One region of the Staphylococcus equorum genome, then DNA from elsewhere that is predicted to be linked to it. Evidence: riboswitches for the same ligand, from Rfam matches in the RefSeq annotation. Region 1 holds a riboswitch; each other region holds the start of a gene.
What was found. Region 1 has a riboswitch for thiamine pyrophosphate ahead of PYW44_RS00990 (thiamine phosphate synthase). Riboswitches for the same ligand answer to the same signal wherever they lie in the genome.

Region 1 (7,938 bases):
CAAATCTAGTTCTTGAATCACTTCCTGAATACTTAATGCCCTATCAAAAGTAAAGTTGTCACCGTTTATAATGCACTTCATTGGTCTTACCCCTTTCAATTATAAAATCTGCAAATTGTTCCGGCTTACGATCATACTGAATCCAATCGCCCATCCATTTTCCAACGTAAGGTGATAGTAAAATGCCATTGCGATAATGTCCTGAAATGATAAATAAATGTTTAGCTACTTCATCCATAATGGGTTTTTCACCTGAGGTATAAGGTCTAATGCCTGACCATTGATTGATTAATTTACCATCTCTTAAGTTAGGAATATGCATCGTAGCCTGTTGTAACAACCATTTTTTCCCTAATTGAGAAACACCTACTGAATAATCATCAAAATAACTTGTGGCTCCAATTAAATAACGATTTTTCATTTTTGGAACAACGTAACAACCATTTGTAGTAAATAGCGTTGTTTCTAAAGACAGATTTGGATGCTCTACAAGTAACACTTCACCCTTAACTCCTGTAACACTACTGTTTGGCATGTGGTGGCTCAATAATTTTCCACTCCAAGCTCCTCCAGCGACCACTACCTTTTCCGCAGTTAACACATCTGTATCCGTTACCACACGATATCCTGGATTTAATGGTGTTATGTCACTAACTTCTGTGTTGTAAATACGGTGAATGCCCCGTTGTTCTAATGATTTTAATAACGCTTTCGTGTATTTATTGGCATTGATTTGATTATCATTCGGTATATACATCGCGGATAAATTGTCTGATATTACGTTGCCATTCGTTCTTTCTTTCAGTGACTTTGCAGGCAATAATTCCACATCTCGGTTGTATTGCTGCAGAAATTTGTATTGCTTTTCAACACTTGCATTATCATCAATACTGCTTGCGAGTTTAATTAAACCACTATCCAGATATTCAATATCTAAGCCTACTTCATCTAGCAAACTATCCCTCAGTGGCTCGAACATAACTTGAGACTCTCGTGCTATATGAAACAAATCACTGTCTTCAGTAAATTCATTTTGAGCACCAAGCATGCCTCCAGCTTTAAATGAAGCATGTTTCCCTGGTATATCACGATCTATCACAGCAATTTTGATATCTGATTTACTTAATTCTCTCGCGATTGACATGCCCATTACACCAGAGCCAATGATTATGACATCATACATACGTCTGCCAAGCCTCCTTCAGCTGTTTGATTTCATTTACGTTTTGTTGCGCAAAAATGGAAATCCCTGCAATGCCTTTGAATCCATTAGGTAGCTCTTTTAAAGTTTGTGTATTGATACCGCCTAAAGCGATAATTGGGATATTGAATTTTAACGCTTTATTTATTTCATTTTCTGTCCTTGGATGTTGATTCGGTTTGGAATTGGTTTTAAAAATATGTCCATATAAGACAAATGCTAACTGTAATGCTTCTGCTTGCGCTATATGTTTTGTGTCGTGTGTAGACATACTAACTTGGATGTCTGGATGATTATATTTAAAGTCCGCTATGCGCTCATCTTTTTCTTTAAAATGAATCGCACGTAACTTGCATCGTGTTAATACAGTTAAATTGTCATGAATAATTATTTTACTTTTAGGAAAGCCGGATTGATTAAGCAAATGAACCCAATCAATCAATTCAGCCGTCTCCATTGGTGTTCTGATAATTAAATAGTCTATAAACTGCTCTATTTTGATATACTGCTTAATTTCTACTGCATTTAAATACTTATACTGTGTAATTGCTATAAACAATGTTTTCACCCCAAATAAAAAAACGTCATTTTTCTGGTAAGAAAAATGACGTTGGATTAACGAATTCGCATGTTTATAACGCCACTTTCCTACGCCAGTACAAACTGGATCAGGTTCAAGGAATTCCCAAGTTACTACTTCGGTCTCAGCCTTATGCAAGGCACTTCCAGTGGTTATTTAAGCTATTTAATTTTTATAATAATTATTAAATATGTGTTGAAGAATTATTACATACAACTTAACCTATTCCATTGATTATTTCAAGTGGTATTATAATTTAAGTTGTTTTTAAGTGTTAAAGTAGATACTATTACTTATTTTTAAATAATTCAACTAGTAACTATTTTTTACTTTTAGATATTTCTAGTAAACTAGCTGTAAGACTTTGAGTTTGTCGATATACACTTTTATATAAAGCAAAATATTGCATATATTGTTTGTGTTTCTCACTATCTGGTTTAAAAGATTTTTCATAACGTATAAATTGCTTTGTAGCCGCTTCGATACTTTCATACCATCCTAGACCACATACAGCCAAGATTGCCGCACCCATACAAGGCCCTTCTTCATACTTCAATTTACTAATTTCAGCATTAAATATATCGGCTTGTAATTGCAACCAAAAGTCGCTTTTTGCCCCGCCACCGATAGACACGATATGTTGAATATCTTTACCACAATCGCGTAAATATTTTATCGACTCGAATAAAGAAAAGGTTATACCTTCAATAACTGCCCGTGCCATGTCACCACTACTATGTAAGCCACTTAAACCTATAAAGCTCCCTCTGATGTTGGAATCCCCATGTGGCGTGCGTTCTCCCGATAGATATGGTGTGAATAATAATCCATTACTGCCAACCTGTGATTGACTCGCCATGGTAATGATTTCATCATAGCTTAAATATCCTAATATATTTCGGCGTAGCCACTGCAAACTGTCACCAGCAGCAAGTGTCACGCCCATAACATAAGCCATATCTTCTAAAGCATGATTAAAATAATGCATATTCCGGCGATACTCCGTATGTTTTTCACTTTCACATGATAAGACCACGCCTGAAGTGCCAATACTACAAAGTGTTTCATTGGTTTTAATCATTCCCGCACCAAGCGCTCCACATGCATTATCACCACCACCTGCAATAACAGCCACTTGCCCATTTAGTCCGAGTTTTGTTGCTATCTTCTCGTCCATATAACCAACTAATTTATGTGAAGCTACAAGTTTAGGGTAAATATTATGAATATCAAATTGTTCACCAATATTTTCATCCCAAGCTTTGCACTTATGATCAAATAATAATGTACTTGAGGCATCTGAATATTCCATATTTAACTTGCCAGTTAATTTGAATCGAACATAATCCTTAGGTAATAAAAACACTTTCGTATTGCGCCAATGTTCAGGTTCATTTTCCTTTATCCATAATAATTTCGTAAGGGTAAAACCTTCTAATACAGGATTATCTAACACATAATCACCTAGTTTTTCTCTAATAACTTCACATTGAGGTGTAGTCCTTGTATCGTTCCAAAGAATTGCATTTCGTAGTGGTTCGCCATTATCGTCCAATATTACTAAACTATGCATTTGTCCTGAAAGTGATAGTCCGCTAATATGCATATGCTTAACTTCATCTGTCACCATTAATCGCTTAATACATCGTTTAGTTGCTTTAAACCACGCTTCTGGATGTTGTTCATTAAACCCATTTTGTGGCTGTATGATGTCTAGAGATTCGCTTGCACTCTGTAAAACTTTACCATGTCTATTTACTGCTATTACTTTAACAGAGCTTGTTCCAATATCAATACCTAACACTGCATCAGTCAATTTAATCGGTCCTTTATAAATAGATTTTAAATTTTTATTTCGTAATATGTGATATACGACCTATTTATAACACGTCCGATAAATAAATCAAAATTCTAAAAAAGAGAGCGGGAATATAAAATCAAATTATGATTTCATATTCCCGCTCCACTAGGTTGTCTAGATATTTAAAATAGAATTCTAGAAAAATAGATGACGATGACTACTGTTACTGCACTTAGTAGTGTTGATAAGAAGACCAATTGCGCAGCAAGTTCTGGGTGGTTATCATATTCTTGCGCAATAACTGAACTATTTACCGATGTTGGCATAGCAGAAGCGATAAATAACGTTTGTGCAATCACGCCTTCTAAACCAAGTAATTTAATAATCACTAAAGCAATAAGTGGACCAATAACTAGTCTCACAAATATATAAATATAAGAAATTGACCATTTAAAGCTGAATTTAATATTCGCAATTTGAGCCCCTAGCAATAATAATGCAACAGCAATCATTGCATCCGCCACGTAATTTGCTGGCGTCCAAATAAATTCTGGTATTGGCACATTATTATAATTTAAAATAATAGCTAACACCAAAGCGTATAAAACTGGCATTTTAAAATATCCAAGTAGCGCCTGTAATTTCCCTATTTGCAACGACTGAATCGCAAAAATTCCGTATGAAAAAGTGAATATATTTTGTAATGACAATACAATAACTTGCACAGACATAGCTAATGGATCGCCTTTAAACACTAAATCATTAACTGGAACGCCATAGTTGCCTGAATTGAAAAACAGAATGCTATTCGTCAACGTTGTTGCTTCCCCTTTATCTGTTTTACGAATAGTAGACAACAGCTTACCAATTATATATAGGACGACCATATACAAAATAAAGAAAATGACTATGTAAAATAAAAGCTTTATAGCGAAATCTGTTTTATAAAACTTCACAAATATAAACCCTGGTACAAATACATATATATTTAATTTAGCTAGCGTCTTTAAATCTAATGTGAATTTCTTTTGTAAAATAAACCCTAAAAAAATCATGATAAAAATAGGTAAAAGTACAGTTTGTAAAATATACAACATCTCACTCATTATATTCCCCCTTTGTTCAAAATCATATATGAATTAGACTTATATAAATTAATTATTATAGTTTATGATAGCAGAATATTAATTAATTTACTGTTTGTCTGACTAATAAAATATTTTTCATCTTTATATTTACATATGAAATAAAAAACGGATTGTTTAACGTGAAACAATCCGTTTTTTATAAATATTTTATGTATGGAATTTCATTTTTAAGATTCTGAAATCTAGACTCTTTTTAATTTGGTCGTCTGAAAAAATATATATCCAAACCACTATGAATTCCACATACTGAGTCGAGAATTAGACTTCTGCTAGTCTTCCTTCACTAAGAGGTAAGGCTAACCTTTGGGTAAAATGCCAATTTCATGCGGAAATTAGCTCTATTTTGTAATTAAGTATTCTAAGTTTAGTGTTCCTTTCAAATACTTAATTTTTTATTTCTTGCGGTTTCTTTTTTTCTCTTCTAACACTGACATCACTATAAATCCAACTACCAAAATAGGTAATAGCATTCCAATTACCATCATCATATTTTTCACCCCATTTTAATATCAGAAAATAGCCTGATAACAATTAATTTAATTGAATAGCTCTTTATTAAAATATAACATATTTTTTACGGTTTTATGAATGTGAATATGACTATAATATGTCTATTTTATTTATAATTTGAAAAACTAGATTTCCAATCATCTGGAAACCTAGTTTGTTTTTGATCCATTTAATTATCGAGTTTAATTAGTATTTATATGGATCATTATAATCTTGTTTCGTTTTTCCATCTAAATCATCAAAGTCTTTTAAATCTTGATCTTGATTAGAATTAGATCTTTCATATGACTCATTCACTGCGTCTTGTTTATTGTCATTATACATTTCACCTTCACCATGAATCGGTTGTTTTGGTTTTCTCACTAATAACATAACACCTGCAACAATCCATAATATCGCATTTATCCAGTTTCCTAAGAATGAAATGACACCTACTAGAATAAGTAAGATTCCGGCTGCTTTAGCTTTTTTATTTATTAAAATAGCTCCAATGATTGCAATGATCAAAATTACTATAGATAAAACCAAGCCTGCTGTTAATAAACTACTCAACATACCGAAGATATTTGTACCATCTTCATATGAGAAGCTTGGATCATCTGCCATCATTTGTTGAATGACTGTTTCTTTCACCTCATTGTTACCTATCATTGGTATGAAAACTGCGATAAGAACTACACCAATTAATTGCAATGCAATACCTATCCATGTGAGTACGCGTTCAGTTGTTCTTTTTATCATAATCGTGCGCCTCCTATTTCTATTTATTCGCTTCAATTACAATGCTAATTATACTAATTGTTAATATTTAAGTCTATTCATTATAAACAAAATATGTTTGAAATAATAAATAATATAATAACAAAAAAGGCTCGCATTGTATGCGAGTCTTTTTTGTCAGTTTTTATGTGCTTTAAATGCGTCATTAAGACGCGACAATTGGTCTACAAACTCATGTACTTCATCTGTTGTAAATTTGTCACCTATACGTTCTTTAACAGCTTCAATCATAACTGAATTTGCCTTTTTTAAAAAAGTCTCCCCTTCTGTACTGAGTTTAACTAATTTAATACGTTTATTATCTGTATAGGCTCTTTCAACGTAGCCCATTTCTTCTAATTTAACGATACGTTTAGAAGCTGCCGTTTTAAATATATTTTGCAACATTGCAAGTGCATTAATCGTCACTTTACCTTCAGTTTGTATTATTCTCATTGCTTCAATTTGTTCTCTTGATAGAAAATTACCTAAACCTGTTTCCTTTATCATTTCTACAATTTCTTTATTTAAATGCAACATAACAAACTGAAATTTGGTAATGGCTTCTTCTATCGTTTGATTGATGTTTTCATTTTCCATACTTTTCACCCCTATATTGCTTTAGCTTTATTTAAATTCCACTGAAAACGGAACTTTTTCTCTCTTGTTAAACCATAATAGCACTAAGAATTGTAATAATATCATTCCAATAATAATAGCACTTAATAGTATTACAATGAAACTAAAGTCAAAGTGTCCGGCATTGGTAAAGATTGCTTCTCTATATCCTTGAATCGCATAGGACATTGGAGAAAATGGATGAATCCATCTAAAGAAACTGGCTGAAAGTTCAATTGGGAACATACCTTCACTTGAACTCAATTGTAATATGAGTAATAACATGGATAAGAATAATCCAATTCTATCCAAGAATAATGCTAAGAATGACGTAATCGTTATTGCAGCAATAGCCCATAAGAAGCTCACTAATAGGAACTGGCCTACGTTGTCAATCGACATATTGAATGCAAATATAACCCAACTACTCATAAACAATGCTGATAAACTACCTTGCAGAAGATAAAGTAATAGCTTACCAAGAGCTTGTTTAGTTGAGGAAACGCCTTTGTTTAATGTTTTTCTCAATGGATAAATCGCACTAAATGACACTGCTCCAACAAATAAACTTACACTCGCCATATAAGGTACAATTGTTTCGCCATAATTGTCAGCCTCAGTAGGATTATTTTCATTTATTTTCGTTACATTATTTAATGCTTTTTCATTGTCATCTTCAAGTGAAACATCTTGCTGACTCGTGATTGCTTCATCTAACTTAGCTTTTAATTGGTCATTATTTTCCTGTAATTGATTTAAACCATCAGTAACTTGGTCATTACCTGATAATAATTGCTGTGCAGGTTGTCCTACGGCTGGGACTAATTGTTGCAAGCCATCACTGACTTGCTGATTACCATCAATTAATTGTGACTCTGCATTAGACATTTCGCCTAGTGCGTCAGATGTATCTTGATAACCATCTTCTGATTTTTTCGTACTCGCAAATATTTCAGTTAAGTAATTTTCACGAATATCATCTTTAATTGTGTCTGTTACTGTATCAATTGCTTTCTGAGCAGTTTGACTACCCGTGTAACTTGATCCCGGATTAACTTGCGTTTCTAAATTAATTTTTTTAGGATTTTCATCTAGTAATGTCGTTGCATTTTTAGATGCGTCTTTAGGTACAATAATTGTTCCCACACTATTACCTTTTTCCAATTCATGTGCAGCTTTTTTCTCGGAAACTGCTTGGAATTTAAAATCCTCATTATCTTTTAATTCATCTACTAAATCATCGCCAATTGTTATTTTTTCACCATTTAATTTGGCTGATTCGTCTTGATTTACAATAGATATTTCCAATTGATCTGTCTTA
Region 2 (7,938 bases), 1.2 Mb from region 1:
CTTGTCTCATTATTATGATTTTTATCGGGATACTTTTATTTAAAAGGTCTCTACTAAAAAAACGTTGGCCTTTAGCAGTATTATTAGTATTATTTATTGTTCAACAAAGTATGATTCTTTCTAATCATCACTACAATAATGTAAGGAATTATGAATCAACCAAATCAGCTATGCATGCTTCAAAATATAAAAGTCCTGCTTTATCTAAGAAAATAGACGAGATTAATCAACGGCATAATGATGATCCACTGAGTAGAATTGATTATATGTCGCAATATGGTCTTAATTCACCAATGATTTATCATTTTAATGGTATTGCTTTATATTCAAGTATTTTTGATGGTGACATATTAAAATATTATGATCAGACATTACAAATTAATATGCATACTGATAAAAATAGTACTTATCGATTATTATCAAATAGAGCGAATTTAATGGCATTATGGAACGTTAATGATCGTATACGTCGACCAGATGATTCGAATATGTCTTTCGGTTTTGAACCTAAAGATACGATTCATCATTCAAAAAAAGAGTCATTTATTCATTCAACAAACGAAATTAAATATCCAAGTGCTCATATAACCAACAAGGTGTATGATTCGAAAGATCTTAAATCACCGCTTGATAAAGAACAAGCAATGTTACAAGGTGTCGTGTTCAACGATAAAGATGCTAAACCAAACAGCCAAATTAAGTCTAATGAAAATTTATTAGACAAAACCTCTACCTCATTAAATAATGCGCATAGAGATAAAGACGGAAAGCTTACAGTGACAAAAGACAAAGGTGGCATAACTTACACCCTACCATCCTCCATTGCAAATAAATACAAAGACATGTATATAGAAATGGATGTTGAACTATTAAGCCCTGACAAGCAACATGACGTCGGTGTGAACGAATACAATCAAAGTCGTAATGAATTGACTTATAAATATCGTCGGTTTGTCACGCCTGTTACAATGCGTGTAAAAGCAGATGAAAAACTACAAGTTAAATTATCACAAGGTAAATATCGCTTTAATATTAAAGGCATTTACGGTGAAAACTATGAAACTTTAAATAAAGCGTCTAAAGCGTTAGATAATGTACAAGTGTCTGAACAACGTTCTGGTTATACAATTAAAAAAGACAAAAATGACGAAGGCTATCTTGTCTTACCAATGGCATATCGTGATGGTATGAAGGCATATGCCAATGATAAAACACTCCCTGTAAAACAAGGCAATGGCATAATGACCGTAATCCCCGTTGAAAAGGGGCAAGAAAAAATAGAACTCAAGTATACGCCACCACATACAACTATCTTGGTAGTTTTAAGTGTTCTAGGTATTATATTGAGTATTGGATTCACGAAATGGATTAAACCAAAAAATTAAGCATAATATTAAAGTGCTAAATCTGTTATTTTCTTATACGCTAAAGGTAATGAGACAGAAATCTAATTTTTCTAACAAGATTTCGTCGTCTCACACCGGCAAAGCTGGCTAGAAAATGGAATACAAGCGCTTTAGCTCTTGCATAAGAACTACTTATCTTCATAAATGAAGTAGTAGTTCTTTAAAAGCTTGATATAAACGCATTTTCAGTTCAGTCAGCCACTGCCAATATAATAATTGAGGCTGAGAACATGTATTTTATCTCAACCTCTTTAATGAGCTACTTAGGTTTGCTAGAAACTTCGACTAAATTTATTTTTCTAGCAAGACAACCTAATGTAGCTTATATTATATATATGCATCAAAAAAAGCGACTCCCATTGGGGAATCGCTTTTTTTATGTCTAATTTGCTGATTAACGAATTTCTTTAATTCTAGCAGCTTTACCACGTAATTCACGTAGGTAGTATAATTTAGCACGACGTACTTTACCACGGCGTTTAACTTCAATTTTTTCGATTTTTGGAGTGTGTAATGGGAATGTACGTTCCACACCAACACCTGAAGATATTTTACGTACAGTGAAAGATTCTGAAACTCCTCCACCACGGCGTTTAATAACTACACCTTCGAATAATTGGATACGTTCGCGAGTACCTTCAACAATACGTACGTGAACTTTTAAAGTGTCACCTGGACGGAATGAAGGTATATCTGTGCGTAATTGCGATTGAGTTACTGCTTCGATTAATTTGTGATTACTCATTATTTTTCTCTCCTTCAACCTATGTTCTTGCCTAGACAAAATATAGCAGCGGATCATAGTGATTTTCGTGTGTCGCACACTTAAAATATATTAGCATACTACTAATCTTTTTTCAATTGCTTTTTATATCTTTCTATAATTTCTTGGTCTTTTTTAGTCAACGGATACTGTTCTAATAAATCCGGACGTTTTTCCCATGTTCTTAAAATTTTCTGTTCATAACGCCAGTTATCAATGTGGGCATGGTTACCTGATAATAAAACGTCTGGTACATTCAAATCTTTGTATATACGTGGTCGTGTATATTGTGGAAACTCTAATAAACCATCTTGAAAGGAATCATCCATGTGAGATTGTTGATTACCTAAAACACCAGGTAAAAGTCTAACTACCGCATCTGTCATTACCATCGCCGGTAGTTCACCACCAGTCAATACATAGTCCCCCATTGAAATTTCATCAGTGACTAAATATTCACGGATTCTTTCATCGTAGCCTTCATAATGCCCGCAAATAAATACTAAGTGCTCTGCCTGACTGAGTTCATTAGCAATTGCTTGAGTAAAGGGACGACCTTGAGGGCACATTAAAATGACCCTTGTGTCTTCTGTTCGCTCAATACTATCCATTGCATTGAATATCGGTTCCGGCTTTAACACCATCCCCTGACCGCCTCCAAATGGGTAGTCATCCACTTGATTATGTTTGTTTTCAGCAAAGTGTCTAAAATCCACTGTATTTACTTGTAGCAAATCTTTTTCTTGGGCTCGTTTTAAAATAGATTGGTTTAAAACACCTTCAAACATGCCAGGAAATAATGTTAAATAGTCGATTCTCATTAATCTAATAATCCTTCCATAGGCGTGATTTGAATACGTCTACCTTCTACATCAATCTCTTTGACCACATCCGCGATATAAGGAATGAGGTATTCTTTGTCGCCTTTGACTACCCACACATCGTTTGCACCTGTTTCAAATATCTCAATCACACGACCAATTGGAGTATCTTCATTAAAAACGGTACAGCCAATGATATCTGAATAATAAAATTCATGTTCTCCAAGTTCTATTTCTTCATGATCACGTTCTTGTAAAAGTGTTTCACCTTTTAGGTACTCGATATCATTAATGTTATTGATACCTTCAAACGTAAGCATATGCAGTCCTTTATGCATACGATATGAAGCAATTTTAAATTCAAGTGGCGCTTTATCTTTACGTGCTATTTCAACTATTTCTCCTGGTTGAAAACGTTTATCTGTAAAATCAGAATTAGACTTTATTTTCACTTCACCTTTAATGCCATGTGTATTAACAATTTTTCCAACTTCAACTTTCATATATGTGCCTCCGATAAATGTATCTTATAAGTGTTGTGTAATTTTTATGTATTATTTAATTATTATAACATGTATAAATCTAACATAGTAATACATTCCTCAATAGAAAATTTTCTTATTCTCAACTATGTTAAAGCACTGATTATAATATTTTCCATTAAAAAAAGAGCACCTAAACGGTACTCTTACAAACACTATATTTGTTTAATAAGTTTAAAACTTATTTTTGGTCGTCGAATTTTTTCAAAATACCTTCTCTTGATAAGATATTGTGAACTGTATCAGTCGGTTTAGCACCGTCTTTTAACCATTTAAGTGCTGATTCTTCGTCGATTTTAACTTCTGCTGCATTTACATTGTTAGGGTTGTAAGTACCGATTTGTTCGATAATACGACCGTCACGTGGTGCACGAGCATCTGCAACTACGATACGATAGAATGGATTTCTTTTTGAGCCTAAACGTGTTAAACGAATTTTAACTGCCATTTATATTCTCTCCTTTTAATTTCATAAGTATTTATTTTCTACAAGAAATAATGATACCAGTTCTTCTAATATTTGTAAAGAGGTTATCCTTTACCAATTTTAAAAAATCATTTTTTCTCATCAATTACCTATTAAATAACGCGCTTTTGTCAATTTCCTCTTTTCACGCACTTTACACCACTATGATATGCCTTGTCTTATATTAAGTCTCTTGACATCTATATTTAAAAGCTATACATTGAGATTAAATTAAATAAGCACATGCACTAGGGGTGTTTTTAACTGAGATGAGTACAACTCAAACCCTTTGAACCTGATCTAGCTGAAACTAGCGGAGGAAAGTGTGAAAGATTTTATATCCTATATTCAAGGGGCAATCTTGCCTTTTTGCAATATTACTATTCTATCATTTCTAATACACAACTTTCTATAGTGAGGGTTGTGTATTTTTTTAATTTTACTTTTTAAAATTTTAGGAGTGAAAGTTATGAATAAAACTATTTTAGTAACTGGTAGTAGTAGAGGCTTAGGTGCAACGATTGCAAAAACATTATCGCAACAAGGGTACAATATTATAATCAATTATTACAAAAATAAATCGTTAGCAGAAGATCTTGTTTCTGACATCGGCTCTGACCATGCAATTGCCATTCAAGCTGATGTCACAAATAGAAATGATATTGACCACTTAATTGAACAAGCTACCCAATATTTCGGGAAAATTGATGTCGTGATTAACAATGCATTAGTAGGTTTTAAGTTTGATCCTACACAGCAGAAATCATTTGCAGAGTTAGCATGGGATGATTATCAACAACAGATAGATGGCACTTTAAAAGCTGCCTTCAATGTAACACAAAGTGTCATGCCCCAATTTTTGGAAAGACAGCAAGGCATTATTATTTCTATCGGGACAAATTTATATCAAAATCCCGTTGTACCTTATCATGAATATACAACTGCAAAAGCAGGATTAATTGGCTTTACTCGTAATATTGCTGCCGAGCTTGGTAAATTTGGTATTAGAGCTAATGTCGTGTCAGGAGGTCTGTTAAAAACAACTGACGCAAGTGCTACAACCACGACTGAAGTATTTGACATGATTGCACAAACAACACCGCTTAAACGAGTGACTTCGCCACAAGACATTGCAAACATGGTTGCATACTTAGCTTCTGAACAAGCTAATGGTATAACAGGACAAAATTTCACAGTTGATGGTGGCTTAACAATGAATTAACAAATTAAAATTAGGAAGTGCTTTCTATGTCTGATAAAAATCAAAAACAACTTAATATTGGCGTTTTATTATATGCTTGTGGTCATCACCAAGCTGCGTGGTTAATGCCGAACTCTAGTGTGTCACGTATCGGTGAAATTACTTATTATCAGGAATTAGCTCAACTTGCTGAAAAGGGACTATTCGACGCAGTATTTTTCGCGGACAATCAATCTTTTCCTGCGAAATCTTCTACTGATATGCCGGCATTTTGGTTCGATCCTATCGTCAGTTTATCTGCTATTGCTCATGTGACAACACATATTGGACTTGTCGCAACAATTTCAAGTACATTCTCAAATCCTTTTACCGCATCTAGACAGTTGCTCAGTCTAGATCATCTTTCAAATGGACGTATAGGTTGGAATCTTGTCACCTCTATGACAGATTTAGAAGCTTTAAATCACAGTATGGAAATGCTCCCTGATCATAATGAACGCTATGAAATTGCTGCTGAATTTGCAAAAGTGATGAATCGGTTATTCACATCTTGGGATAAAAAACATTTTTTACATGATCGAAAGAATAAAAAAATTATTAATGATGATGACATTAATGCTATTAATCATCATGGTAAACATTTCAAAGTTAAAGGACCATCAACAACGCCAAGTAGTCCACAAGGTCGTCCAGTAGCTATGCAAGCTGGTGCATCTTCACAAGGTATTGCTTTAGCAACTCAATATGCAGATGCAGTGTATTCAGTATCCTGGAACTTTAAACAAGCACAAGCTTTTCGAGAAAAGCTCGATCAACAATTACAATTATCAAAAAACAATAGTAGATATATCAAAATTTTTCCCGGTCTAGTTACATATGTCGCTGAAACTTATGAAAAAGCCTATGCTAAGAAAGAAAAGTTAGACAAAGCCTTACCGGTGGAAACCGCATTAAAACAATTAAGTTTCTTTATTCAACAAGATTGTCAAAACTGGGAGTTAGATGAACCCGTGCCACCCCTGCCTCCTGTAGAAGATTTTACAGGACCAGTTGGCCGTTACGAAACAATATTGGAAATTATTCGTGATACTCATCCAACTGTAAGAGAACTACTCGGTTACTTAAATGCTGGTGGCGGGCATTTCACCTTGATTGGTACTCCTGAAGATATCGTAGATCAAATGGAGTACTGGTTACTAAGTGGTGTAGCCGATGGTTTTAATTTGATGCCGCCTGTCTTTCCAGATAGTTTAGAGGATTTCGTAGCATTGATTGTACCAGAATTACAAAAAAGAAATTTATACAGAACAACTTATGATGGTCATACTTTCCGTGATCATTTGGGATTAGAAAAAATTTAATCATTCTTCAAATAATATAATTGACGAGAAACCAGAACGGTAATTTGTCTAAGAATCATTACAGAACGAAGACAAACCAAATGACCTTACATCATTTGGTTTTTTAATAAGTCTTAATTTTTAGGATTTATGGCAAGACAAATCAGCGTCGTATTTATAGATTTTTTATTCCTCTACACTTTCTCATATCATATCTTTAGTATCTTCAAATCTTCTTTCAATTGTTTGAGACCACAATTTTCACTAATTCTATTATACATTTGTTTTTTATTTACCTTTATATAAGTTGCATCAATAAATAACGATAAATGATTTATTAAATTCATTTTATTTGAAATGTGGCAGTGGGTTGGGCGGACTCCTGTGGAAAAGTATTAATCGAAGAATACAGGCTGATACTATTAACTAAGGAAAGAAAGCACAAAAAAATGCCAACAAAGTCATAGACTTTGTCGACACTATGGAACGATTTGTCTAAGCATCGTTGTTTTGGTTTTTATTATTTATAGTTATACAAAATTTATGATTTTAGAATGGTAAGTTCATGCCATTCATCATATTTTCCATTTGTTTGCGTTTGCCTTTTTTGCCTTTACCGCCACCGGAAAATTGTTTCATCATTTTTTTCATATCAGTGAATTGTTTCATTAATCTATTGATTTCTTGCACTGAACGTCCTGAACCTTTAGCAATACGTTTTTTACGAGAAACATTTAAAGTTTCAGGTTTGTTACGCTCATTAGGCGTCATGGATTGAATGATGGCTTTAATATGATCAATTTGCTTATCGTCCATATTCATATTTTCAATGCCTTTCATTTTGTTCATGCCAGGAATCATTTTCATAATGTCATCAAGAGGTCCTAAACTTTTAACTTGGTCTAATTGTTCTAAGAAATCTTCCAATGTAAACGAAGATGTACGCATTTTCTTTTCTAAGTCTTTTGCTTTATCTTCATCCACATCTGTTTGTGCTTTTTCAATTAAACTCAATACATCTCCCATACCTAATATACGAGATGCCATACGTTCAGGATGGAATGCTTCTAAGCCATCTAGTTTCTCACTCATACCTACAAATTTAATCGGTTTTTGAGTAACTGATCTGATTGAAAGTGCAGCACCACCACGTGTATCACCGTCTAATTTTGTTAATGTTACGCCAGATAATTCTAATTGAGAATCAAAAGATTCTGCAACATTCACAGCATCTTGACCTGTCATCGCATCAACAACTAACATAATTTCATCTGGTTTCGTAATTTCTTTTACATCGCTTAATTCTTGCATTAATGCTTCATCAACGTGTAAACGACCAGCAGTATCAATAATAACAAAATCTAAATGCGCTTCTTTTGCATGTGCGATTGCATTTTCA
Region 3 (7,938 bases), 680 kb from region 1:
GCGAAATAATCATCATCATATAACCCATTTGACGCTGTTCGTTTGGCATACTCTTACTTGAAACATAAGCTTGTAAGAAGTATAAGACACCTGCTATAATCGTAATCCAAATATCTGGTTGAGCTAAGTTAAACCATAAGAAATCAGGGTGTTCAGTGAAACCACCACTTGAAGGATATTTCAATACGAAGAAAAGACCCATGATGATTGGCATTTGAAGCAAGATTGGTAAACAACCTAACATGCTCTTCATCGGATTCATATCATATTTCTTGTAAACTTCCATCATTTCTTGGTTAGCTGCCATTTTTTCTTCTTGCGTACGTGAACGCTTAACCTTTTCTTGAATTGCATCAATATCCGGTTTAGCAACTTTCATTTTTTCACGCATCATGTGACTGTTTTTATAATTCGATAACATGAATGGTAATAATATGATACGCATCGCCAATACAATGACAATAATTGCTAGTCCATAATCGTTATTAAAACTAGTTCCTAACCAATGTATAAGACTGTCCATTGGATTTACGAACGTATTATAGAAAAACCCATCTCTATTTTCAGGTTTAGAATAGTCACAACCTGCTAAAAAGACCATTACACCTAATAATAAAGGGAGTAGCGCTTTCTTCTTCATTTTTCCACCTCTAATGATTTATTCACATAGAATTTATTTTATCATACTCATAGGGAAGTAGAAAACAAAAAAAGAAATTTTTATACATTATTCAACAGTTTTTAAAAATTGTCTTACTGATTCACTTATATTTTGACTTTTAGCAATAGCCGAAATAATTGATATACCATCTGCCCCAGCATGAATTATAGATGGTGTATTATCTAAATTGATGCCACCAATCGCAACAATCGGAAAATCATTAACGTAATGTCTTAATTGTGTAATCATTTCTGGACCAACTGGCAAACTTGCATCATCTTTAGATGTCGTAGCAAACATTGGACCAACACCCATATAATCGACATATTTCAAATCAGAATTTAAGTATTCCTCAACATCACCTACACTCAGACCAATGATTTTATTTTCAAATTGTTGTGCAAATTCATTTACTTCTAAATCATTTTGCCCTACATGAATACCATCTGCATCAATATCTTTAGCTAAACTCACATCATCATTTACTATAAAAGGTACATCGTATTGATGGCACAACGAAAGTAATTGTTTTGCCATCCCCACCTTATCATCACCTACTAATGCAGTTTCCCCTTTCTCTCTATACTGAAATAGTGTTATACCTGCTTCTAAAGCTTCAGTTACAACATCAATAATCGATTCACCTTCTGCAACATCTTGCGTGCCACAAATAAAATAAAGTTTTAGCTTACTTTTATCAAACATTATTGCACCTCTTGACTGCGTATTAAATTCAAATAATCATCATATGTGACTTGATATAGGGCATTTATTAATTCAACCATAAATGTGCCAGGCCCTCGGTTAACCGAATTTTTTTCAGCTTGTTCAGCAGCAATATTATATATAGTCACTGCTTCTACCAATTGATTTAATTGTGGCTGCTGCTTGGATTCTAAAAAGCTCGCTATCGCAGCGCCTAATAAACAACCTGCACCTGTGATTTTTGCAAGCATAGGCGAACCATTAGCAAGTTTCAGAATTTTATCTTCATGCATTACAATATCTTCTTTACCTGTGATAACTATCGCTGTCCCGAATTGTGTATGAGCTTTTTTAGCAATAGTCACAGCATCCAGATTTATATCACTATCTGTACCTTTCATCTGTGTATCATTATCAATTAGTGTTAAAATTTCTGAGGCGTTACCTTTGATAACTGCTACCTTAACCTCACTTAAAAATGTCTCACAGAAATCTTTGCGGTATTGTGATGCACCTACAGCAACAGGATCAAAGACGATTGGTGTTCCAATTTGATTAGCTACCTTCGCAATTTTTAAAATGTCTGACTCTTTATCTTTAGTCAGCGTGCCAATATTAATCAGTAAAGCATTCGCGTGAGTTAACATATCTGACGCTTCCTCTGGTGCTTCACTCATTGCTGGACTTGCTCCTAAACTTAATAAGCCATTTGCTGTAAAATTTTTAACAACATCGTTTGTATAACAAATAACTAACGGGTTACTATTTCTGAGTACTTCTAAATTATTCATCATCTAATCCTACCTCTTTCATATATGCAAAATGATTAACTGGTCCTCTACCTTGACCAATTTCAGGTGTGTGTTTAATGCTTAAAGAAATGAACTGTTTTGCTTTTTTCACTGCTTCATATATTGTTTTACCTTTTGCTAATTCTGCAGTAATCACTGCCGAAAAAGTACACCCTGTACCATGCGTATGTTTTGTATCAAATCGAGGTTCTTCAAAAGTATATACATTTTCATTAGTGAATAAATAATCTTTAGCGAAGTCTAAATCCTCTGAATGTCCACCTTTGATAACAACACCTTTACTGCCAATTTCATTAATGAAAATGTCGCCTGCTTTATAAATTGATGATTCGTCTTGTATCGTTAATCCTGTTATTTCCTCTGCTTCGGGCAAGTTTGGTGTTGCCACAGTAGCATAAGGCAATAGAATATTTTGCAAGTCAGCTTTAGCATCCTCATCCATCAACGAGTCACCACTTTTAGCTAACATTACAGGATCTATTACATAAGGAATCTCTGGATATTGCTTTAAATAATATTGTATTAATTCCATCATTTCTTTTGAAGCTATCATGCCTGTTTTCAGCGCATGAGGTAACTCATCATCAAAGATACTTTCTAATTGCTCGGATAACCAACTTGTTTCTATGTTATGAATATGTTGAACGCCTTTTGTGTTTTGCGCTACGATACTCGTTATCGCAGCCATACCGTATACGCCACAAGCATGAAATGATTTTAAATCTGCCATGACACCTGCGCCACCCGTTGGGTCAGTGCCTGCTATAGTTAAAGCAATTTTAGGTTTATTCATTATTAACCCCTCCATAAAGCCATTCTTCTTCAATGAATGACATATTAAAAAATTTGCGTTCATGAACTGTACTCTGTAAGAAACAATCTTTGATGTCAGCTTTCTCTTGTTTTGTGCAATTTTGTGTCAATTTATCCATTAAATTATCAAAAATATGCACAAGTTCATCCATTTCGGTACTATAAAATTCAAACCATTTTGCCAAAATAGAATCGGTATTTAAAGTATGGTCTTGTAACGCTTGTTGTGCAATAACTTGATATACGTATGGACAAGGCGCCATGGCAGCAATTGTGTATGCTGCATTTTCTTTAGCAAAAGCATTAAAATACATGTGTTTAATATAATGATCGCCGCTCGGTGGCCAAACTTTCACTTGTACAATTTCATTGTAAGGTTCATTTACATATTCAGCTAATATTTCGTGTGCCGCTACTTCTCCATCAACAATAAATTGTATCTGTTCAACTAAAAATTTTACATCTTCCATTTGCTCCATTTTAGGTATGAGTAATGCGTAAATATTAGCAAACTCTTTTAAATAAGATGCATCTGCTCTTAAATAAAATTTAGTAGCATCCTTAGATAAATGACCTTGTAACATTTCTTGTATAAATGGGTCATTATAAATGTCATCAATAATTGGCTTGGCATCTATTTTTAATTCTTTTGAAAATAACACGTTAAGTCCTCCTAAATATTAAAAAACTACATTCCAAGTAAGAATGTAGTTAATTAATAGAAAGGCTAAGCAATTCAATTATAAATTAAACTACTTTCCTACGTTGGCATTAACCAAATCAGGTCGTAAGGGTCTGAACTAAATCATCTCAGCCATAAAGGCTCCCCTAGTAGATTTTCATATATTATTTCTTTAAACATAACAAATGTAGTGTGACATTGCAAAAGAACGTACTTCAATGAAGCGTCTATGTTGTAAATATTATAGCGATGACACAGTAACTACAAGCTGTAGTTGTATTAGTGGAAATCGTGGACAAAAAAATGCCAACAAAGTCGGTGACTTTATTGGCATACGTTTATAGTATTTATAGTTAATTACTGACTAAATTATGCAGTAACCCATTGTGAAGCGCCAACTTCATTATAAAGTTTAACTGCTGCAGCATCTTGTACTGATTCAGGTGCTTCTGTTGGAGATACACCTTGGTAAGCTGCTGGAGCTACTGAATCCCAAGTGCTTTGTAAGAATTGATATTTACCTGCTGCACCTGATGATGGGTTAACAGCTTTAAGATCGCCGCCTGATTCACGTTGAGCGATTGCTTGTAAATGAGAGTTAACATTTACTGATGAACCACTTGAAGCTTCACTTGAGCTTGATTCTTTTGAAGTAGATTCTTGTTGTGGTTGTTGAGTTGCTTCAGTTTTTGGTGCTTCTTGTTGAGCTGGTTCTGCAGCTTGTTCAGCTGGTGCTGATTGTTGTGCTGGCTCTGCTGCTTGTTCAGCTGGTGCTTCTTGTTGAGCAGGTGCTTCAGTTGAGCCTCCGCCAAAGCTCCAGCTAAAGTTTGTACCATCTGATTCAAAGCTATAGTCTGTACCATTATAATTGAAATCTATGTCATAAGCGCCTTCTTGTACAGGTGCTTCATTTAATTGTTCTGAGTTTGATTGAGCTAATTGAGCTAATTCTGCTTTGTCTACGCCTTGTTCTGAAGCGTCAGCTGAATTTGCTGCTCCTGTTACGCCTAATCCTAGTGCTAAAGTTGATGCGATTACTGTTTTTTTCATTGTTAAAAAGTCCTCCTATAAGGTGATTAATTTATTTTATGATTAATTTGCAAGTACAACTATATCATTCAAAAGTTCTTTGTAGGTTACAGTGAAATAAAAAAACAAACCTTTTTTTTACAACCTAATTACATCACCAATACTCATTTTTATGTATATTTAAGCATATAAGTACTACCATGATAACCTTTTGTACTATAATTGACTTTATATCCTTGTAATATTTTCGTAATTAAACTGATTATTCTGTATTATGTAAATGCTATAAATCGCATTTTCAAGAAGTTTTGTGAATTGAATTTTACAGTACTTTTACGTTCACTTATTTTTTAGATGTATATATGGATAGATATAATATGTAAAGCTATTCCTCTAGATTGGGCATTATTAAGAGGAATAGCCTGAAAGAAGTATAATTGATAGTAGGATTTAATGTATATTAATTGGAATAGTTTAATGTGGGATAAGTTTTAAGTGGGAGTTTTATACAATTTCGTATATATCATTTTCTTGAATATTAATTTCGTTGAATGATTCATGATCTTGCTCTAATGGGAATGGTTCAAAAAGTTCATCCGTTTCATTTTTAGTTCGTGGAGACATGAATTTAATTGTTTCGATATAAATTTCTGATACAAAATGCATCTGTCCTTCTTTTTCAAATTTACGTGATTGCATTTGTCCAGTAATACCTACAAGTGATCCTTGATTGATATACTTTTCAATATTGTCAGCAATTTTACCAAATGCTTTACAATACAAATAATCACAGACTGTATTTTGATCTTTATCTTTATAATTTCTATTTACTGCTACACAAAAGGTAGCTAACTTCTTCCCCTCCTTTTCATAAATTTTGGGATCTTTTGTTAATCTTCCTACAATGACGATGTTATTTATCATAGGTCACCTCCTTTGTGTTTTAATCATAATTAAATTTATAAATTGAGTCAAAACTCATATTTTCATAAACCAAAAAGTAAATTACTACTAATTTCTACAAATTTCACCTTTCTCTTTTGAAATTACGTTATAATGATTATATAAATGCAATTATAGTAGATTTTAAATTAATCAATTGGATGTGAAGACGATGAAAACATTTAAAGCCGTTCGATTTCAAATCGTATCAGAAAATGGCGGAGTTACTGAATATGAATTAGAAGATGGAGTCATTATAAATAAAGAAAATAGTGGTACTGGCTGGTTGCTTGAAATCGTCATTTCAGACTTCCATTATGAAACCATGAAACAATATATGAATAATGAAGATCTCTTAGATATTCGTGTTGTCATTACACGTCCAGCTAATGACCCTGCGCTATTTGACGCAACAATAAAAAATATTAGCCAATTAGATGACACTATTTCTGTAGTATTTGAATGTCACATCTATACTTTGAGACAAGTTTATGCAGAAAGCTTATTAGAACAGTTGATTGATGAAGGCTTAACTGGTGAAGAACTGAAAAAATCATTTAATCGTATGATGCAATCTAAACCAAGACTTAAAGATGAAAAATTCGAAAAGTAAAGTAAATATTAAACACAAAAATGCCTTAAGGATTTAGTGGAATTCACAAATCCTTAAGGCATTTTTATTTATGCTTTATCTTGTATTGCAAATGTTAATTCACAACTACATGCAAGTTGACCATCAACAGTTGCTTTCGCAGTCCCTTTTCCAATTGGTCCACGCATCTTCGTAATTTCAACTTCTAATTGTAAAGTATCACCTGGTGTGACTTGTTTCTTAAATCGACATTTATCGATTCCTGCAAATAATGCAAGTTTGCCTTTATTTGCATCACTATTTAAAATAGCTACCGCACCTGTTTGTGCTAAGGCTTCGGTAATTAATACGCCTGGCATAACTGCAAATTCAGGAAAATGCCCTTGGAAAAACGGCTCATTTCCAGAAACTTGTTTAATAGCTACACATCGTTCGCCTTCTTCGTATTCAATCACGCGATCAATTAATAAAAATGGTTGTCTGTGTGGAATAATATCTTTAATCTGATTATAATCGAAAATTGTCTCCATTATTTGCTTCCTCCAAATCTTCTTTCGTTGCGAGTTTTATATTAATACATTGAAGTATTATTTTTGTGTACGTTTGATATCGGCACCTAAAGATTTTAATTTACCATGTAAATCAACATAACCTCTATCTAAGTGTATTAACTCAGTAACTTGGGTTGTTCCATCAGCTACAAGTCCTGCTAAAATAAGGGCCGCTGCTGCACGTAAATCTGTTGCTTTTACTTGAGCACCTTGAAGTTCACTTTTACCTTCAATTTTTGCGCTTCTACCTTCAACTTGTATTTTAGCGTTCATGCGTTTGAATTCTCCAACATGCATAAATCTATTTTCAAAAACTGTTTCAGTCACTACTTTATGACCGTCTGCTGTAAGTAACAATGCCATCATTTGCGATTGCATATCAGTTGGAAAACCTGGGTGAGGTAGTGTTTTAATATCTACAGGGTTTAATGGGCCTTCTGCTGTAACACGTATCGTGTCACCTTGATAATCTAAGTTTACGCCCATTTCTTCTAATTTATAAACTAAACTTGTCATGTGTTCTTTGATAGCTCCGTTTACAATTATATCACCACGTGTAATTGCTCCTGCAATAAGTAGCGTTCCTGCTTCAATTCTGTCAGGGATAATTGAATGTTCTACTCCATGTAATGCTTCAACCCCGTGAATAGTTATCGTATCTGTACCTGCGCCTACTACATTACCGCCCATTTCATTGATATAGTTTGCTAAATCAACAATCTCTGGTTCACGTGCTACGTTTTCTAACACTGTTTTACCTTCAGCTAATGATGCAGCCATAATGATATTCTGAGTCGCTCCTACACTTGGAAAATCTAAGTGAATTGATGTACCTTTCAATCCATTTTCAGTGCTGGCATAAATAAAACCACCATCCATATGGATATCAGCACCCAACTCTTCAAAGCCTTTGATATGTTGTTCGATAGGTCTTGAACCAATTGCACAACCACCTGGCAACGCAACTTTTGCATGACCTAGACGAGCTAATAATGGACCCATTACAAGTATACTTGCTCTCATTTTGCTCACATACTCATATGGTGCCTCTTCATTTAATTCCTTTGTGGCATCAACAGTGACAGATTCTTCTTCTTTATTGTATGAAACATCTGCATTTAATGTTGAAATTACATTATTAATCGTCTCCA

Region 2: it holds a riboswitch for thiamine pyrophosphate, as region 1 does, so the genes downstream of both, PYW44_RS08070 (3-oxoacyl-ACP reductase) here and PYW44_RS00990 (thiamine phosphate synthase) in region 1, are expected to answer to the same signal.
Region 3: it holds a riboswitch for thiamine pyrophosphate, as region 1 does, so the genes downstream of both, tenA (thiaminase II) here and PYW44_RS00990 (thiamine phosphate synthase) in region 1, are expected to answer to the same signal.

What each region holds. Positions count from the first base shown of each region.
Region 1 is NZ_CP118982.1:216,474-224,411, reverse strand. It holds gene thiS (sulfur carrier protein ThiS) at 1-81, opposite strand, end outside; gene PYW44_RS00995 (NAD(P)/FAD-dependent oxidoreductase) at 59-1,183, opposite strand; gene PYW44_RS00990 (thiamine phosphate synthase) at 1,176-1,769, opposite strand; TPP riboswitch at 1,830-1,938, opposite strand; gene xylB (xylulokinase) at 2,101-3,597, opposite strand; gene PYW44_RS00980 (AEC family transporter) at 3,765-4,688, opposite strand; gene PYW44_RS00975 (DUF4064 domain-containing protein) at 5,427-5,981, opposite strand; gene PYW44_RS00970 (MarR family winged helix-turn-helix transcriptional regulator) at 6,138-6,599, opposite strand; gene PYW44_RS00965 (YhgE/Pip family protein) at 6,627-7,938, opposite strand, start outside.
Region 2 is NZ_CP118982.1:1,666,250-1,674,187, forward strand. It holds gene PYW44_RS08045 (YfhO family protein) at 1-1,385, shown strand, start outside; gene rplS (50S ribosomal protein L19) at 1,801-2,151, opposite strand; gene trmD (tRNA (guanosine(37)-N1)-methyltransferase TrmD) at 2,253-2,990, opposite strand; gene rimM (ribosome maturation factor RimM) at 2,990-3,493, opposite strand; gene rpsP (30S ribosomal protein S16) at 3,714-3,980, opposite strand; TPP riboswitch at 4,239-4,337, shown strand; gene PYW44_RS08070 (3-oxoacyl-ACP reductase) at 4,468-5,220, shown strand; gene PYW44_RS08075 (NtaA/DmoA family FMN-dependent monooxygenase) at 5,247-6,560, shown strand; gene ffh (signal recognition particle protein) at 7,089-7,938, opposite strand, start outside.
Region 3 is NZ_CP118982.1:898,559-906,496, reverse strand. It holds gene yidC (membrane protein insertase YidC) at 1-640, opposite strand, end outside; gene thiE (thiamine phosphate synthase) at 728-1,366, opposite strand; gene thiM (hydroxyethylthiazole kinase) at 1,366-2,157, opposite strand; gene thiD (bifunctional hydroxymethylpyrimidine kinase/phosphomethylpyrimidine kinase) at 2,150-2,971, opposite strand; gene tenA (thiaminase II) at 2,964-3,653, opposite strand; TPP riboswitch at 3,732-3,831, opposite strand; gene PYW44_RS04245 (transglycosylase family protein) at 4,043-4,723, opposite strand; gene PYW44_RS04240 (single-stranded DNA-binding protein) at 5,207-5,626, opposite strand; gene PYW44_RS04235 (YwpF-like family protein) at 5,817-6,257, shown strand; gene fabZ (3-hydroxyacyl-ACP dehydratase FabZ) at 6,326-6,766, opposite strand; gene murA (UDP-N-acetylglucosamine 1-carboxyvinyltransferase) at 6,824-7,938, opposite strand, start outside.